Regions from separate parts of the Nitratireductor sp. GZWM139 genome, predicted to be linked through region 3. Evidence: predicted binding sites of a transcription regulator. Region 3 holds the regulator's gene; each other region holds the start of a gene.
What was found. Region 3 encodes PhoB, which activates phosphate uptake and scavenging genes when phosphate is short. Its sites were predicted from a motif close to TGTCATNNANCTGTCAT; they were not measured.
Positions count from the first base shown of each region.

Region 1: phnC (phosphonate ABC transporter ATP-binding protein) is a predicted target of PhoB. The motif match lies at 1,595-1,611, and genes of this name have one in related genera.
Region 2: NDI72_RS21355 (esterase-like activity of phytase family protein) is a predicted target of PhoB. The motif match lies at 1,618-1,634, and genes of this name have one in related genera.
Region 4: NDI72_RS03695 (BtaA family protein) is a predicted target of PhoB. The motif match lies at 2,456-2,472, and genes of this name have one in related genera.

Region 1 covers NZ_JAMQML010000006.1:241,605-245,563, forward strand. Annotated here, with positions in the region: gene phnD (phosphonate ABC transporter substrate-binding protein) at 1-565, opposite strand, end outside; gene phnC (phosphonate ABC transporter ATP-binding protein) at 650-1,492, opposite strand; gene NDI72_RS09825 (GFA family protein) at 1,744-2,151, shown strand; gene NDI72_RS09830 (cytochrome b) at 2,203-2,739, opposite strand; gene NDI72_RS09835 (MarR family winged helix-turn-helix transcriptional regulator) at 2,848-3,261, shown strand; gene NDI72_RS09840 (NAD(P)H-dependent flavin oxidoreductase) at 3,286-3,959, opposite strand, start outside.
Region 2 covers NZ_JAMQML010000029.1:10,462-14,420, reverse strand. Annotated here, with positions in the region: gene NDI72_RS21360 (transcriptional regulator) at 2-283, shown strand; gene NDI72_RS21355 (esterase-like activity of phytase family protein) at 364-1,455, opposite strand; gene rpoC (DNA-directed RNA polymerase subunit beta') at 1,709-3,959, opposite strand, start outside.
Region 3 covers NZ_JAMQML010000008.1:26,014-29,972, forward strand. Annotated here, with positions in the region: gene NDI72_RS11390 (response regulator) at 1-168, shown strand, start outside; gene NDI72_RS11395 (DUF1328 domain-containing protein) at 301-468, shown strand; gene NDI72_RS11400 (hypothetical protein) at 557-898, shown strand; gene phoB (phosphate regulon transcriptional regulator PhoB) at 983-1,669, opposite strand; gene phoU (phosphate signaling complex protein PhoU) at 1,706-2,416, opposite strand; gene pstB (phosphate ABC transporter ATP-binding protein PstB) at 2,451-3,266, opposite strand; gene pstA (phosphate ABC transporter permease PstA) at 3,281-3,959, opposite strand, start outside.
Region 4 covers NZ_JAMQML010000002.1:265,751-269,709, forward strand. Annotated here, with positions in the region: gene NDI72_RS03685 (serine hydrolase domain-containing protein) at 1-301, shown strand, start outside; gene NDI72_RS03690 (class I SAM-dependent methyltransferase) at 497-1,153, opposite strand; gene NDI72_RS03695 (BtaA family protein) at 1,156-2,400, opposite strand; gene NDI72_RS03700 (hydantoinase B/oxoprolinase family protein) at 2,611-3,959, opposite strand, start outside.

The DNA of each region.
Region 1 (3,959 bases), on a different contig from region 3:
CCTTCACGACTTCGAGAACCAGGTTCTCGTGGCCGCCGCCGAAGCCGGTCTCGCCAAAGAACTCTTCAACCGAAGCGTTGACTGCCTTGGGCAGCGTGACGGCGGGAACGAGGTAGCCGGAGGTGGAGTCCGGATCGGCGAAGCCGAGCTTCTTGCCCTTCATGTCTTCCAGCGTTGCGATGCCGGAATCCTTGCGGGCCACCATGATCGAGTGATAGCCGGTCGAACCGTCGGTCTGCACCGTGGTGAGGATCGGCTCAACGGCCTCCGGATCTTCCAGATAGACCTTTGCATAGCCCGAAGCGCCGAGCTCGGCATAGTCGAGCGTGCCGCCGAGCAGGCCCTGGATCACGCCGTCATAGTCGGCAGCCGGGAACAGGGCGACCTTCTCGACGCCCAGAACCTCGGGGAGCTTGTCGACGATGCAGGAGAAATTGCGCAGGCGGTCGGCTTCGTTTTCGCCGCCGAGAATGCCGATGCGGAACTCTTTCAGATCTTCGGCCTGTGCGCCGCCAACCATGATCGCGGTGAGCGCAACGGCGCCCATAAGAGCTTTCTTGAACATGATGTCTCTCCATTTGGGTGCCGGCCTTGCCGGCGGGGTTTCAAGCAGGTGGAGCCCGTTACGCGGGCGAGACGATCCCGTGGATCAGACGGCGGCGAGCGCCGGTTGAGCCTGACCGGTCGATTTTCTTGCCGGCTGCGGAGCCGGAACATTGATGCTGGTGGAAGTGATGGCTTCGGAAAGTTCCGCGCCTTCTTCGCCGCCATAAATGGTGCGCACCGCTTCGCTGGTCAGCGCCTCGGGCGGGCCGTCGAAAACCACCGCGCCCTTGGCCATGCCGACGATGCGGTTGCAATAGGCGCGCGCCGTGTCGAGCGTGTGCAGGTTGGTGATGACGGTGATGCCTTCGCGGGCGTTGATGTCGGCGAGCGAATCCATCACCACCTTGGCGTTGAGCGGATCGAGCGAAGCGATCGGCTCGTCGGCGAGGATCACCTTCGGCTCCTGCATGAGCGCACGGGCAATCGCCACACGCTGCTGCTGGCCACCGGAAAGCGTGCCGGCGCGCTGCAGCGCCGTCTGGGCGATGTCGAGGCGCTCAAGCGCTGCAATCGCCTGAATGCGCTCTTCCCGCGTAAACATGTTGAGCAGGTTGAGCACCGTGGAGCGGTGGTTGAGCCTGCCAAGCAGAACATTGGTGAGCACGTCGAGGCGCGGCACCAGGTTGAACTGCTGGAAGATCATCGCGCAGTCGCGCTGCCAGCGACGCAGTTCCGCGCCTTTCAGCGCGGAGACTTCCTTGCCCTGAAAGAAGATCGATCCTTCGGACGGATCGATCAGGCGGTTGATCATGCGCAGAAGCGTCGATTTGCCGGCGCCTGAGCGACCGATGACACCGACCATCTGGCCCTGTTCGATTTTCAGTTCCACGTCGCGCACGGCCGTGTTTGGCCCGAAACGACGGGTGACCTGACGAATTTCAAGCATGTGCTCTTCCCGTTAAGCGCCTTGTTGCGGCTCTTCCGTGGGCTTGTCGCCCTTGTTGGTCATTCGCCTAACGGGTGCGGATGAAACCTGCATGTCGATGAGATGACGGTTTTCTGACAGCGCACAGCAGCGATTGAAGCCCCGGAGCCGCCCTGGGGCGATGGCCGCTCATGCGGTCGGGTGCTTCTGGATGCGCGCACGGGCGCTTTGTGATAGAGACACGGCCGCTTCAAAAAGAGATGAGAGAGTATATGACCCAGAAGAACGAGGGTTCCTGCCAGTGCGGGGCAGTCAAATTTCAGATTTCCGGCCCGTTCGAGAGCTTCTTTCTTTGTCACTGCTCCCGTTGCCGTAAGGATACCGGGTCGGCGCATGCGGCCAATCTTTTCTCCACCGTGGCGAAGATCACCTGGCTGTCAGGAGAAGACCGGATCAAGACTTACCGGGTGCCCGAAAGCCGGCATGAAAAAAGCTTCTGCAGCGAATGCGGCTCGGCAGTTCCAGGCATCCAGATGGATGGCGCACTTCTCGTCGTGCCTGCGGGCAGCCTCGACACACCGGTCGATATTCGCCCGAACGCGCATATCTGTCTTTCCAGCCGAGCCAACTGGGATGACGGGCTGGATGAGGTAAGCCGGCTGGAGGGCCTGCCGGGTTAAACGCCTTTGCCATTGCCGGTGCGTTCTGGCCGGCGGCGTGTGAGCGGGGCGTTAGCGCCCCAGCCCCATGCGCCCAAGAAGCCCGTCGCGCATGACGAAATGGTGGTAGAGCGCGGCGGCGGTGTGGAATGCCAGAAGCGCGATCAGAAGCCGGCTTCCCAGACCATGCGGCGCGCGCGGCAGATAGGTGGTGAAGTCCGGCAGCGGCGTCGTGGCGCCTGCAAAAAGGGTCGCGCCCGCGCCGGAGAGCGCCAGCATGCCGATGCCGCTGGCTCCCATGCCAAGAATGATCACGTAAAGCAGGCCGTGCACGATATGCGCGGCTCGCGCCTGCCAGCGCGGCGTGCCGGCGGCATCGGCCGGTTTGGCATCGCCCAGCCACCACCAGCCGATCCGCATCAGCGTCAAAAGCACAACGAAGATGCCAAGCGTGGCATGGATGCGCAGAAGCACGAGCCTGTCTGCCGCCTCCATCGCGTCTGCCGCCTGAAAACCGGAGGCCAGAATGCCGACAATGGCCACGGCCGTTGTCCAGTGAATGGCAATCGCAACCGCTCCATAGCGGTCATCAGTGCTTTTCCAGCGCATGGTCCTTCTCCTTGCGGGGATACCGTCGATGCAATATACATAGCATGCAATATAAATGAATAGCAAGCTATATAAATGACTTTCAGGCGTGAACGATCTGCAGGCTATATGACGAACTGGGCAGCGCGGCTTTTCGCGCGCGCCATCGACCGCAATTTGAGGGACATCGGCGTGACCAGCGGCATGCTGCCGGTGTTCTTCGCGCTGGGTGAGGGAGCCTGGCTATCGCAGAAGGCGCTCACGAAAAGCGCCGGCATCGAGCAGCCGACCATGGCGGCAACGCTGTTGCGCATGGAGCGCGATGGTCTGATCGAGAGACGGGCCGACCCGGAAGACCGGCGCAGCCGGCTGATCGGTTTGACCCCGGATGCGATGGAAAAGGCGGTGCGTGTCAGGCAGGCGGTTGGTTCTGTGAACGGCCTCGCGCTCGAAGCCCTCACCGATGCGGAGCGCGCGCACTATCTGGCGTTGCTCGAAAAGATCGTCTCGTCGCTACAGGACAGTCTGAGCGACGAGGGGTGATCTCTCCAAGATCACGATCTGGTCTCAGCGCGGCGTGCAGAGCCGGTCTTTTGCGGCGGCATATTCTGCCGCAAGCCGGTCCACCAGCGCGCCAGCGCCGGTGATCTCGCTCACCGCGCCGACACCCTGTCCGCTGCCCCAGATGTCGCGCCAGGCCTTTGCGTCGGCGCTGGCGAAATTCATCTTCGAGGGGTCGGCTTCCGGCAGGTTGTCGGGATCCATGCCAGCGTTGACGATGGACCCCTTCAGATAGTTGCCGTGCACGCCGGTGAACAGGTTGGAATAGACGATGTCGGCTGCGCGCGAAGAGACGATCATCTCCTTGTAGTCGTCGCTGGCGCGCGCCTCATGGGTGGCGATGAAGGGCGAGCCGATATAGGCGAGGTCCGCGCCCATGGCCTGAGCGCCCAGAACCGCGCCGCCATTGGCGATGGCGCCCGAGAGAAGCAGCGGCCCGTCGAACCACTGCCGGATTTCCTGCACCAGCGCGAAGGGCGAGAGCGTGCCTGCATGGCCGCCGGCCCCGGTTGCAACCGCGATCAGCCCGTCAGCGCCCTTCTCGATGGCCTTGCGCGCATGGCGGTCGTGAATGATGTCGTGCAGCACGATGCCGCCATAGGAGTGGACGGCCTGGTTCACTTCCTCGACCGCGCCCAGCGAGGTGATGACGATTGGCACCTTGTGGTCCACGCAGACCC
Region 2 (3,959 bases), on a different contig from region 3:
CATGAGCGAATCTGAACATCGCCCCGTCACCATCATCACCGGCCGGGTCTGGCGCGAAAAGGGTGATGAGAGCGAGGGCGTGCACATCATGCTGCAGGCCCCGGACGACGACACGGCGGTGCGGCTGGCGCTGGAAGCCCTCGCGCGCGAAGGCTACGCGGAAGCCGAGCTGGACCAGATCGGCGACATGCAGGGAGAGCCCGACGAAGAGCCACACCTGTCGGCCTGGCAGGGAGCGCTTGAAGGCGAGATCGCAATCGTCACCTTCGACGAACCGGTCTGACCCCCTTCACGGATCAGAGACAGAAAGCCCGGCCATCGCGCCGGGCTTCTTCTTTATGAGCGAGCCTCAGTCGTCCCGCTTTACTGAGAAGGTGCATCCAGGGCGAACACCACGAACTGGGTGAACTGGCCGTTCGGGTTGAAATTGTTGTCGGAAGCCAGAACCAGCGTCTTCCGGCCAGCAATGACGGGCCCCCAGGTCAGGGTTTCGATGTTGTCCACGTCGAGACCGAAGTCCCCTTCCCCGATCTTCAGAACATGCGTCTTGCTGACCGGCGTGACATCGCGGTCTGCGATGCTGTCAGCACCGAGAATATCGGTCGCACCCGCCGTTTCGACCCGATAGAGATTGATCTCGTTTCCGGTCCCCAGCGCAAAGGAGCGCTCGACCGCGAGAAACGTGCCGGCGTCGATCTCGAGGATCTCCGTCAGACCATTGTCGTTATAGTAAGGCTCGGTTTCCGACTTCTGGTGGATCGTTCCGGTTTCGTAGACATATTCGGCAACCGGCTCGCCGCTTTCGACGTTGAAACCAAGGATACGCGAAGGGCTTCCCGCCTCAAGCGTCGCTTTCGGTCCGTCCTGAACGAGCGCATTCTCGGTCGCGACCCAGATGGTCTCTCCATCGACCGAAAGCGTCAGCCCCTCGAACGCCAGATTGTTGCGAATGCCGCGCTCGCCGGCCTCATCGGGAAGATAAGCGCCGGGGACCGTGAAACTGCGCTTGAACGCGCCGTCCGGTTTGGCCTCAAAGAGCGTCGGATTGCCTTTGGCATCCCGTTCGCTCGACCAGAACACGCTCTGGCGCGCACCATCGTAGCGGATCGCTTCGGGATCGATCGTCTTGGCCGCGAAGGGCTCGCCATTCTCACCCTGCAGCACATGGCTCGAAACAATGTCGACGCCCTTCACGCCGTCTTCCTCGATCACAAGCTTCAGACGGTAGAACCGCGCTGGCGCTTTCTCCGACCGGTCGTCCGAAATCGCATAGAACAGATCCGCATCCGCGTCGTAGTCCAGGCCGGAAATGCCGCCGAACTCGACACCGGAGATCATGAGACCGCTGGGAAGGACGATTTCGCCGAGATAAGCGGGCTTCATCATGGCTTCGGCATGAGCCAGAGACTGCGCCGAAACGGACAATGCGGCAGCGAGCACTAATTTCCTGAACATGAGGTCTTCTCCGTGAACCCGGCGCGAATGCGCCTCCAGAGCATCGGACCGACGAACCGAAACCGGTTTTCGGCTTATCCGACGCTCCATCGATGGTTTGGATCGCCTTTTGTGCGTCCGGATGAACGCACGGCGATCCAGAGAACCTCATGATGCAGCCGGGTGACAGACACGCGACGATGGCGGTGGACTGCCAAAAGAAAAGCCGGGCGCAAGGCCCGGCTTCTGCATTCTCTGAAAAGAGGTCTGCCGATTACTCGGCAGCACTCGTCGTCATGTCGGCGATCATCGGATCGGCCATTTCCACGCCCGAGGTCTTGCGACGCTCGTCCAGGATCAGATCGTCGCGCGAGCGCGCAATCCGGCGAACCTGGCTCATCGCGCCACCCGTACCGGCCGGGATCAGACGACCGACGATGACGTTTTCCTTCAGGCCCTGCAGCGTGTCGACCTTGCCGGCAACAGCCGCCTCGGTCAGCACGCGGGTGGTCTCCTGGAAGGAGGCCGCGGAGATGAAGGACGGCGTCTGCAGCGAAGCCTTGGTGATGCCAAGCAGGACCGGCTGGCCCTCGGCAGGCTTCTTGCCCTCTTCCACCAACCGGTCATTGACCTCGTCGAACTCCACGGAGTCGACGTGATCGCCCGGAATGTAGGTCGAGTCGCCCTGTGCCGTGATCTCGATCTTCTGCAGCATCTGGCGAACGATCACCTCGATGTGCTTGTCGTTGATCAACACGCCCTGCAAGCGATAGACCTCCTGGATTTCGTTGACCAGGTAGGAAGCAAGAGCCTCCACGCCCTTGATCGCCAGGATGTCGTGCGGCGCCGGGTTGCCGTCGAGAATGAAGTCGCCCTTCTCGATCTGGTCGCCGTCCTGAAGATGGAACGGCTTGCCCTTGGGAATAAGGTATTCCGCAGGCTCCAGAGTCGCGTCATGCGGCTCGATGATGATGCGGCGCTTGTTCTTGTAGTCCCGGCCGAAGCGAACCGTACCATCGATCTCGGCGATGATGGCGTGATCCTTCGGACGACGGGCCTCGAACAGTTCCGCAACGCGCGGCAGACCACCGGTAATGTCCTTCGTACGGGCACTTTCGGTCGGGATACGTGCAATCACGTCGCCCGGCATAACCTTGGAGCCCGGCTCCACGGAGAGTACCGTTTCCACCGAAAGCAGGAACCGCGCGTCGCCACCACGAGCAAGCTTGGAGATCTTGCCCTTGGAGTCGAGGATCGTCAGAGCCGGCTTCAGGTCGGTGCCGCGCGGCGTCGAACGCCAGTCGATGACCTCGCGCTTCGTGATACCGGTGGATTCGTCGGCGGTTTCCTGAACCGACACGCCATCCACCAGATCCTCGAACGCCACGGTGCCTTCCACTTCGGTGAGCATCGGACGGGTGTAGGGATCCCACTCGGAGATACGCTGACCGCGCTTCACCTTGTCGCCCTCGTCGATGAACAGACGCGAACCGTAGGTCAGGCGGTGGCTTGCACGTTCCTCGCCGTTCTCGTCCATGATGAGAACCGCCATGTTGCGGCCCATCACGATGAGATCGCCTTCGGAGTTGCGCACCACATTGCGGTTGCGAACCTTGACCGTGCCTTCGAAGGAAGCTTCGAGGAACGACTGGTCGACCACCTGCGCCGTACCACCCATGTGGAAGGTACGCATGGTGAGCTGCGTGCCCGGTTCACCGATCGACTGAGCGGCGATGACGCCGACAGCTTCACCGATGTTGACCGGCGTACCGCGTGCAAGGTCACGGCCGTAGCAGACCGCGCAGACGCCGACGCGCACTTCACAGGTCAGCGCCGAGCGGATGCGGACGGACTGGATGCCTGCCTTCTCGATGGCTTCGACGTCACGCTCGTCGATCAGACGACCGGCAGCAACGATGACTTCTTCGGTTGCCGGGTTGATGATGTCATCAAGCGCGGTACGGCCCAGCACGCGCTGGCCGATGGAAGCAACCACCTGACCGGCGTCGACGATCGGCTGCATGGTCAGGCCCTTGTCGGTGCCGCAATCCGGCACGGTGACAATGCAGTCCTGAGCCACGTCAACCAGACGGCGGGTCAGGTAACCCGAGTTAGCCGTCTTCAGAGCCGTGTCGGCCAGACCCTTACGGGCGCCGTGGGTGGAGTTGAAGTACTCCATCACGGTCAGGCCTTCCTTGAAGTTCGAGATGATCGGCGTCTCAATGATGGAGCCATCCGGACGGGCCATCAGGCCGCGCATGCCAGCAAGCTGACGCATCTGCGCCGGCGAACCACGGGCACCGGAGTGCGACATCATGTAGACCGAGTTCATCGGCTTCTGGCGACCGTCATCGTCGAATTCGACCGCCTTAATGCGCTTCATCATCTCGTCGGCGACCTTTTCCGAGCACTTGGCCCAGGCGTCGACGACCTTGTTGTACTTCTCGCCCTGGGTGATCAGGCCGTCATTGTACTGCTGCTCGTATTCCTTCGCGAGCGCCTCTGTCTCGGCCACCAGGTTTTCC
Region 3 (3,959 bases):
GCGGCCACCGTACCGGTCATCTTCATCACCGCCTTCCCCGAGCGGCTTCTGACGGGCGAGCGCCCGGAACCGACCTTCCTTGTGACCAAGCCGTTCAGCCCGGAAATGGTCAAGGCGCTCATCAGCCAGGCGCTCTTCTTCGATCAGCAGGCGCACGCGGCGGCCTGACAGGCCCCCGCTTCTTCACGCGTTTCTCAAAAAAGCCGCCTCCGGGCGGCTTTTCTTTTGCCCAAAATCTCTCCGGCGGAACCAAATCCGAATGCCAGACGTTTAACCGGCATAACTAAACGGAGAGACAGAATGCTATACTGGGCCCTGATATTCCTTGTCGTCGCGATCATCGCCGGCGCACTCGGTTTCGGCGGAATTGCCGGCGCTTCGGCAGGCATTGCGCAGATCCTCTTCTACATCTTCCTCGCCCTGCTCGCGATCTCGCTGATCATGGGCCTTCTGAAACGCGGTCGCTAAACGGCGACGCACACATAAACGAATGCGGCATAAGCGAACCGGACCATCCATGGCTTCCGTTTCGTGAAGACAATGAAAGGAGAAAGCCATGGAACACATCGCTGCACTTCTTTTGATTGTCGGCTGCTCAGGCAATGTGGGGGCCGGCGACACGCGCGAATGCCAGGAACTGCCCGCCCCCACCCCGGTCTACGAGACGTTTGAGGAGTGCGAGGCGGAGAAGCCGGTTGCAATGCGCGAGCTGGAAACCGAAGCGCCGCAGGTTCTCGCCACCTGCGTCTATGTGGATCCCGCACTTGTCTATGACGATGCGATCCTGGAGTGGGACATCACCAGCAATGGCGAGCTGACAGCTTCCATCGAGCCGGTGACGAGCTTTGCCGTGGCGCAGAACGAGCATGCCCGCCCCGGACACGCCGCCACGAAATAACGGGCCACGAAATAACGCGCGAAGAGCTTCAACGAAAAAGCCCCGGTCGAACCGGGGCTTTTTTTAATGGCTGTATCGCGTCTGTCAGGCTTCGCGGATCGCATAGCCCGCGCCGCGAATGGTGCGGATCACATCGGGCAGACGCCCGTGGTTCACGGCCTTGCGCAGCCGGCCCACATGCACGTCCACGGTGCGCTCGTCGATATAGATCGTCTCGCCCCAGACATTGTCGAGCAGCTGGCTTCGCGAGAAGACGCGGCCGGGATGCTGCATCATGAATTCCAGGAGGCGGAACTCTGTCGGCCCGAGACGGATCTCGTTCTTGCGGCGGTAGACACGGTGCGATTCACGGTCGAGCACGATGTCCCCGACCGAGAGAACCGTCGAGAGCACTTCCGGCTTCGCGCGCCGCAGAAGCGCGCGAACACGCGCCACGAATTCCGGCGTCGAGAAAGGCTTCACCAGATAGTCGTCCGCGCCGGTTGAAAGGCCGCGCACACGGTCGCTTTCCTCGCCACGGGCGGTGAGCATGATGATCGGCAGGCGCTCCGTTTCGGGGCGCATGCGCAGCCGGCGGCACAGCTCGATGCCGGAAACGGCCGGAACCATCCAGTCCAGAACGAGCAGATCGGGTACGTTTTCCTGCAGGCGCACTTCGGCTTCATCGCCGCGAGAGATCATCTCGACCTGATAGCCTTCGGCTTCCAGATTGTACTTGAGCAAGACGCAAAGCGGTTCGTCGTCTTCAACGACCATGACCTTGGGGGCAATCATGGCAGGCATTCTCCTCGGGCAGTCTACGGCCGGTTAGACATCGGATTCGACCGTCATCTGTGTTTCGTCAAGCTTCGGCCGCTGGACCGGAAGCTGGGACCCCGTCACCACATAATAGGCATTTTCGGCGATATTGGTCACATGGTCGCCGATACGCTCAAGATTTTTCGCACAGAACAGGAGGTGCGTGCAGGCCGTGATGTTGCGCGGGTCTTCCATCATGTAGGTGAGGAGTTCGCGGAAAACCGACGTGTACTGAATGTCGATTTCCTCATCCTCGTCGCGCAGCCGGATTAACGCCTCGGCATTGCGCGCCACATAGTGCTCGACCACCGAATTGACCTGTTTCAGCACGAGGCCGGCCATCGCGTCGATGGAATGCGCAAGCGTGCGCGGCGTGGCGCTTTCGCCCACGGCGCCGACGCGCTTGGCAATGTTCTTGGCCAGATCGCCGATGCGCTCGAGATCAGCCGCCATGCGGATGGCGCCCACGACGCTGCGCAGATCCTGCGCCATCGGCTGGCGCTTTGCGATGAGCGTGATGGCGCGCTCATCAAGGTCGCGCTGCTTGGCGTCCATGATCGTGTCATCGGAGATGATGCGCTGTGCAAGCGCCGTATCGGAGTGCAGCAGCGCCCTGGTGGAAGCGCGCGTCATCTCGCCGGAGAGATCGCCCATGTCGCGGATGAGGCGGTCGATTTCACCGAGTTCCTCATCGAAGGAGCTGACTGTGTGCTCGCCCATGGTCTGGTTCCTTATCTGTGCGTTTGCCGCGCCGTCAGCCGAAGCGTCCGGTGATGTAATCCTGGGTGCGCTTGTCATCCGGATTGGTGAACATCTTGTCCGTCGGGCCTTCCTCGACCAGATTGCCGAGGTGGAACATCGCCGTGCGCTGCGAGACGCGGGCCGCCTGCTGCATGGAGTGCGTGACGATCACGATCGTGTAGTTCTCGCGCAGTTCGTCAATCAGCTCTTCCACCTTGGCGGTGGCGATGGGATCGAGCGCCGAGCAGGGCTCGTCCATCAGGATCACTTCCGGCGACACGGCAATGGCGCGCGCGATGCATAAGCGCTGCTGCTGACCACCGGAAAGACCGGTGCCGGGCTCATGCAGGCGGTCCTTCACCTCATTGAAGAGGCCAGCCTTCTGGAGGCTCGCTTCCACGACCTCGTCGAACTCCGACTTCTTCGTCGCCAGACCGTGAATGCGCGGACCGTAGGCGATGTTCTCGTAGATCGACTTGGGGAACGGATTGGGCTTCTGGAAGACCATGCCGACCCGGGCGCGCAGCTCCACCACATCGATGCGGGGATCGTAGATATCCTCGCCATCGAGCGTGATCTTGCCGGTGATCCGGGCAATGTCGATCGTGTCGTTCATGCGGTTCAGGCAGCGCAGGAACGTGGATTTGCCACAGCCCGAGGGGCCGATCAGCGCGGTCACCTGGTTTTCGCGCACGTCGAGATTGACGCCGAACAGCGCCTGTTTCTCGCCGTAGAAGACGCAGACGTCTTCACCGCGCATCTTGAGGGTGTCCGAGTTCTGGCTCGCATCCAGTGCTTCTTCAACAGCAGCATCAGTGAGCATGTTCATGTCCTTCCACTCCGTTACCAGCGACGCTCGACGCGCCGCCGCAGAATAATGGCGGTAATGTTCATCACGGCGAGGAACAGCAACAACACCATGATAGCGCCCGAGGTGCGCTCGACAAACGCGCGTTCGGCCTCGTTCGCCCACATGTAGATCTGAACCGGCAGCGCCGTAGCGGGATCGAGCGGCGTGGTCGGGTAATCAGCCACGAAGGCCACCATGCCGATCAGAAGCAGCGGTGCGGTTTCGCCAAGCGCCTGCGCCAGACCGATAATCGTGCCCGTGAGAATGCCGGGCGCGGCCAGCGGCAGCACATGATGAAACACCGTCTGGGTGCGCGAAGCGCCAAGGCCGAGAGCTGCCGCACGGATGGAGGGCGGCACGGCCCGCAGCGCTGCGCGCGTTGCGATGATGATCGTCGGCAGGGTCATCAGCGTCAGCACGAGGCCGCCCACCAGAGAGGCGGAGCGCGGCAGATGCATGAAGTTGATGAACACGGCCAGGCCCAGAAGACCGAAGACGATGGACGGCACGGCCGCCAGATTGTTGATGTTGACCTCGATAAGATCGGTCAGCTTGTTCTGCGGTGCGAACTCTTCAAGATAGATCGAAGCGGCAACGCCAATGGGCAGCGCCAGAAGCAGCACGATCATCATCATGTAGAGCGAACCGACGATGGCCACGCCCATGCCGGCC
Region 4 (3,959 bases), on a different contig from region 3:
TCTGCCGGAAGGCTGGGTGCGGTGGATGCGCACCCCCACGGAAGCTTCGGGCGGCGAATATGGCCGGCAGACCTGGCTGCACGGTCCCCGCGCCAACACGCCGCGCGGCGTGCCGGAAGACGAGGGCTTCAACCTGCCGCCCGACGCATTCTGGATGCTCGGCCATGATGGCCAGACCATCACGGTCATTCCCTCGCTGCGCATGGTGGTGGTGCGCATGGGCCTCACGCCCTCACGCCTCGGCTACAAGCCACAGGCGCTGATCGAGGCTCTGGCGAAGATCCCGGGGGAGATGGAGTAGGGGCAGGCGCCAATCTCGGCGCTGTTCGGTTTTGCGGTGGCAGCATTGTGCGTGGTTCGACAAGCTCACCATGAGGGAGGTGGGCTTCGCGGTGAAGACCGGTTTCACGCCCTTGCTCACCAGTTTTGCAGCCAATCCCTTCCGTCATGGTGAGCTTGTCGAACCACGCACCACGTCACTGCAGCAGTATCTCGTCTACTGCGGCAGTTCCACAATCGCCTGCACGGCATAACCCCGAAAAGACGAGTCGAAACGCAGGTTTGCGCCCCGTTTCTCGCATTCCGATTCCAGCGCTTCACGCAGTGAATCACGCGGTGTCACGTGGAAGGCCGCAAGCCAGCGGCGCAGTCCTGCGCGAAACCAGCCGGGCAGGCGCTCCTGCTGGCCGAAATCCACGATGTGCAGCGACCCGCCCGGCGCAACGCAGTCGAGGCCGGCTGCAATGGTCTCGCGCCATGGCGGGATCATCGACAGCGAATAGGAAATGAAAACCCGGTCGAACCGGGCCTGCCCGAACAGCGCTTCGGCATCGAAAGACGATGCATCGGCTTTGGCCAGTCGGGCGTCGATCCCCTCACGCTCCATGCGCCTTCTTGCGGTGGCGAGCATCTCCTGCGAAATATCGAGGCCGAAAAGACGCGCTTTCGGATAATGATCCGAAACGAGCGCCAGATTGCGCCCCGTTCCGCAGCCCAGCTCCAGCACCGCGCCGCCTTCCGGCGCGTTCAGCCCGCCGATCAGCCCGTCACGCCCAAGCAGATAATATTTGCGCGTCAGGTCGTAGATATGGCGCTGGCGGCGATAGACGCCGTCCATCAGACTGGCGTGGCCGGCGGTCTGGGGCATGGCCATTCTCAGGCCGCTTTCACATAGAGGTGGAACCCGCCATAGATCGCCGAGCGGTCATTGGCCGAGAGTTCGCGCGAGCGGAGCTTCTCATAGCGCCACTGGTTCAGAATGTGGTCGTTCACGCGGCCCGGCAGCAGGCTCGGCGCTGCGGCAGTGCGGAAGATGACGCGCGCGCCGGGCGCTGCCGTGCGGGTGATCTCGCTCCACAGCGCGTTGAGCTGATCGTCGTTCATCCAGTCCTGCGCGTCGAGCAGCACATAGCGGTCCACGCTCTGCGCCGGCTTGTTGCCCAGCACATCCATCAGGTTCGCGTGATGCACCGTCACATTGTCTGCCGCAGCGCGGATCGTGTCGAAGTTCCTGCGCTCCAGATAGGCGGGCAGGGTGGCTTCGCCCTGAGCGGGGTAATGGCGGGCGAAGGCCTGCCAGGCGAAATAGTTTTCCTTCAGCGGAAAATGGCAGGCGAGCTTCTCAAGACGGCTCGAAAGAACATCCGCCATGGTGCCGTCACCCGCCGTGATCAGCGAGTCATACTGTGCTGGCGGAATGCCGAGGCCAAACAGCGATGCCTTGCGCGAGGTCGCCCAGCGCACGAGCCCGCGGTCGAACAGCGGGCGTAACTGCTCATCGAAGAAGATGCGCTGATCGCGAAGCGAGCGCGATTTCATGATGTCCGCCGGGTTCACGCCATAGAACTTTGCGACCGTGTGGCCGGTGGCGATGAAGAAGCCGAGCAGGCCCTTGCGGTAGAAATTGCGCGTGAAGGCGTCGATGCGCTTGCGGCCGAGCGGCCCGCGGCTTTCCCAGTGCCGGCGCGACTGGGCGTCGAGCGCTGGCGCGATGAAGCGGCGATAGGCCTCGCTGTTGCTGCGCTGGTTGGTTGCGCCGAAGAAGCGCAGCAGGTCGCCATGGGCGGGCAGCGCCTTGAAGGCGGTGAGCTTCAGCCGGTTGAGCGCCACATGCGCGGCGTTCAGGTCCACGGCGTCGATCTTCGCCGGCTGGCGGGTGAGATAGGCCAGCACATTGCAGCCGCCCGACGCGATGGTGACGATGCGGTGGCTCTCATCGAGTTCCATCGCCGCGATGTCCACGTCCGGGTCTTCCCAGATCTGCGGATAGACGAGGCCCGAAAAAAGAAGGGCGAAGAGGCGTTCGGAAAGGCCTGCGCGCGTGGTGGCCCTGTTCTGATAGACCGCCTTGCCGAGATGTCGGCGGGTGGAAAGGCCGGTGCCGGCTGAAAGATCTGTCATGGGTCTCTCCCCTCAATCTTGTCTTGAGGGGCTACTGCGCTTCCATGACGCGCGCGTGAAACCTGAATGACCGAGTGTGACGGGGCTGTTAAAGGCGGGGTGCAGGTTTGGCCCCGCGCGCCGCCCGTTCGGCAGCGCCTGGCCCCGAACGGGGCTTCAATGGCAATGCGGGCGGAGAAGCATGCTCCCCCGCCCGCAATCCTGAGTGCTTTACGCCTTGCCGAAACCGCCGGCGGTGGGCGTGGTCACGATCACCGCTTCGCCGGCCTCGATCACCGTCTGGTCACAGCCCTTGAGCGTTTCGACATGACCGTCCTTGCGGCGCACCTCGGTCTTGCCCATTTCACCATCGCCACCGCCCTCAACGCCACGTGGCGGCTGGGTGCGGTGGGAGGAGAGAATGGCGCATTCCATGGTCTTCAGGAAGCGGATGGTGCGGCGCGTGCCGTCGCCCGCATTCCATTTACCCTTGCCGCCCGAGCCTTCGCGGATGTGGAAGTCTTCAAGCAGAACCGGGAAGCGCAGTTCGAGGATTTCCGGGTCCGTCAGGCGCGAATTGGTCATGTGGACATGAACGCCCGACGCGCCATCGAAGCCGCGACCGTCATTCATGCGACCAGCCGGCGAGCCGGAGCAGATGGTCTCGTAATACTGATACTCTTCATTGCCGAAGGTCAGATTGTTCATCGTGCCCTGGCTGTTGGCGATGGCCTTCATCGCGCCGAACAGCGCATTGGTGACGTGCTGGGACGTCTCCACATTGCCGGCCACGACCGCTGCCGGATAGGAGGGGCGCAGCATGCAGTCTTCCGGGATCACGATGTTGATCGGCCTGAGGCAGCCCGCATTCATCGGGATCTGCCCTTCCACCATCACGCGGAAGGCATAGAGCACCGCTGCGCGGGTCACCGGTTCGGGCGCGTTGAAATTGTTCTTCTGAACATTCGACGTGCCGGTGAAGTCGACGGTCGCCTCGCGCTTCTCGCGGTCGACGGTGATCTTCACCTTGATCACCTGGCCCGTGTCGGTCGGATATTCATATTCCGACGCGTCCGGCAGGCGTTCGAGCACGCGGCGCACGGCTTCCGCCGCATTGTCCTGCACATGGCCCATATAGGCCTGCACCACGTCCAGACCGAACTGGTCGATCATCTTGCGCAGTTCCGCCACGCCCTTTTCGTTGGCGGCGATCTGCGCCTTCAGATCGGCGATGTTCTGGTGCGGGTTGCGCGCCGGGTAGGCGTGGTCGGTCAGAAGCGTGTGCAGCTCCTCTTCGCGGAACTTGCCGCCTTCGACGAGGCGGAAATTGTCAAACAGAACGCCTTCTTCATCCACCGTGGTCGCCAGCGGCGTCATGGAGCCGGGTGCGGTACCGCCGACATCGGCATGGTGGCCGCGCGAGGCGGTGTAGAACAGAATGTTCTCGCCGTGATCGTCAAACACGGGCGTGACAACCGTGATGTCGGGCAGATGCGTGCCGCCATTGTAAGGCGCGTTCAGCGCGAACACGTCGCCGGGGCGGATATTGCCCTTGTTCAGCCGGATGACGGTTTCCACCG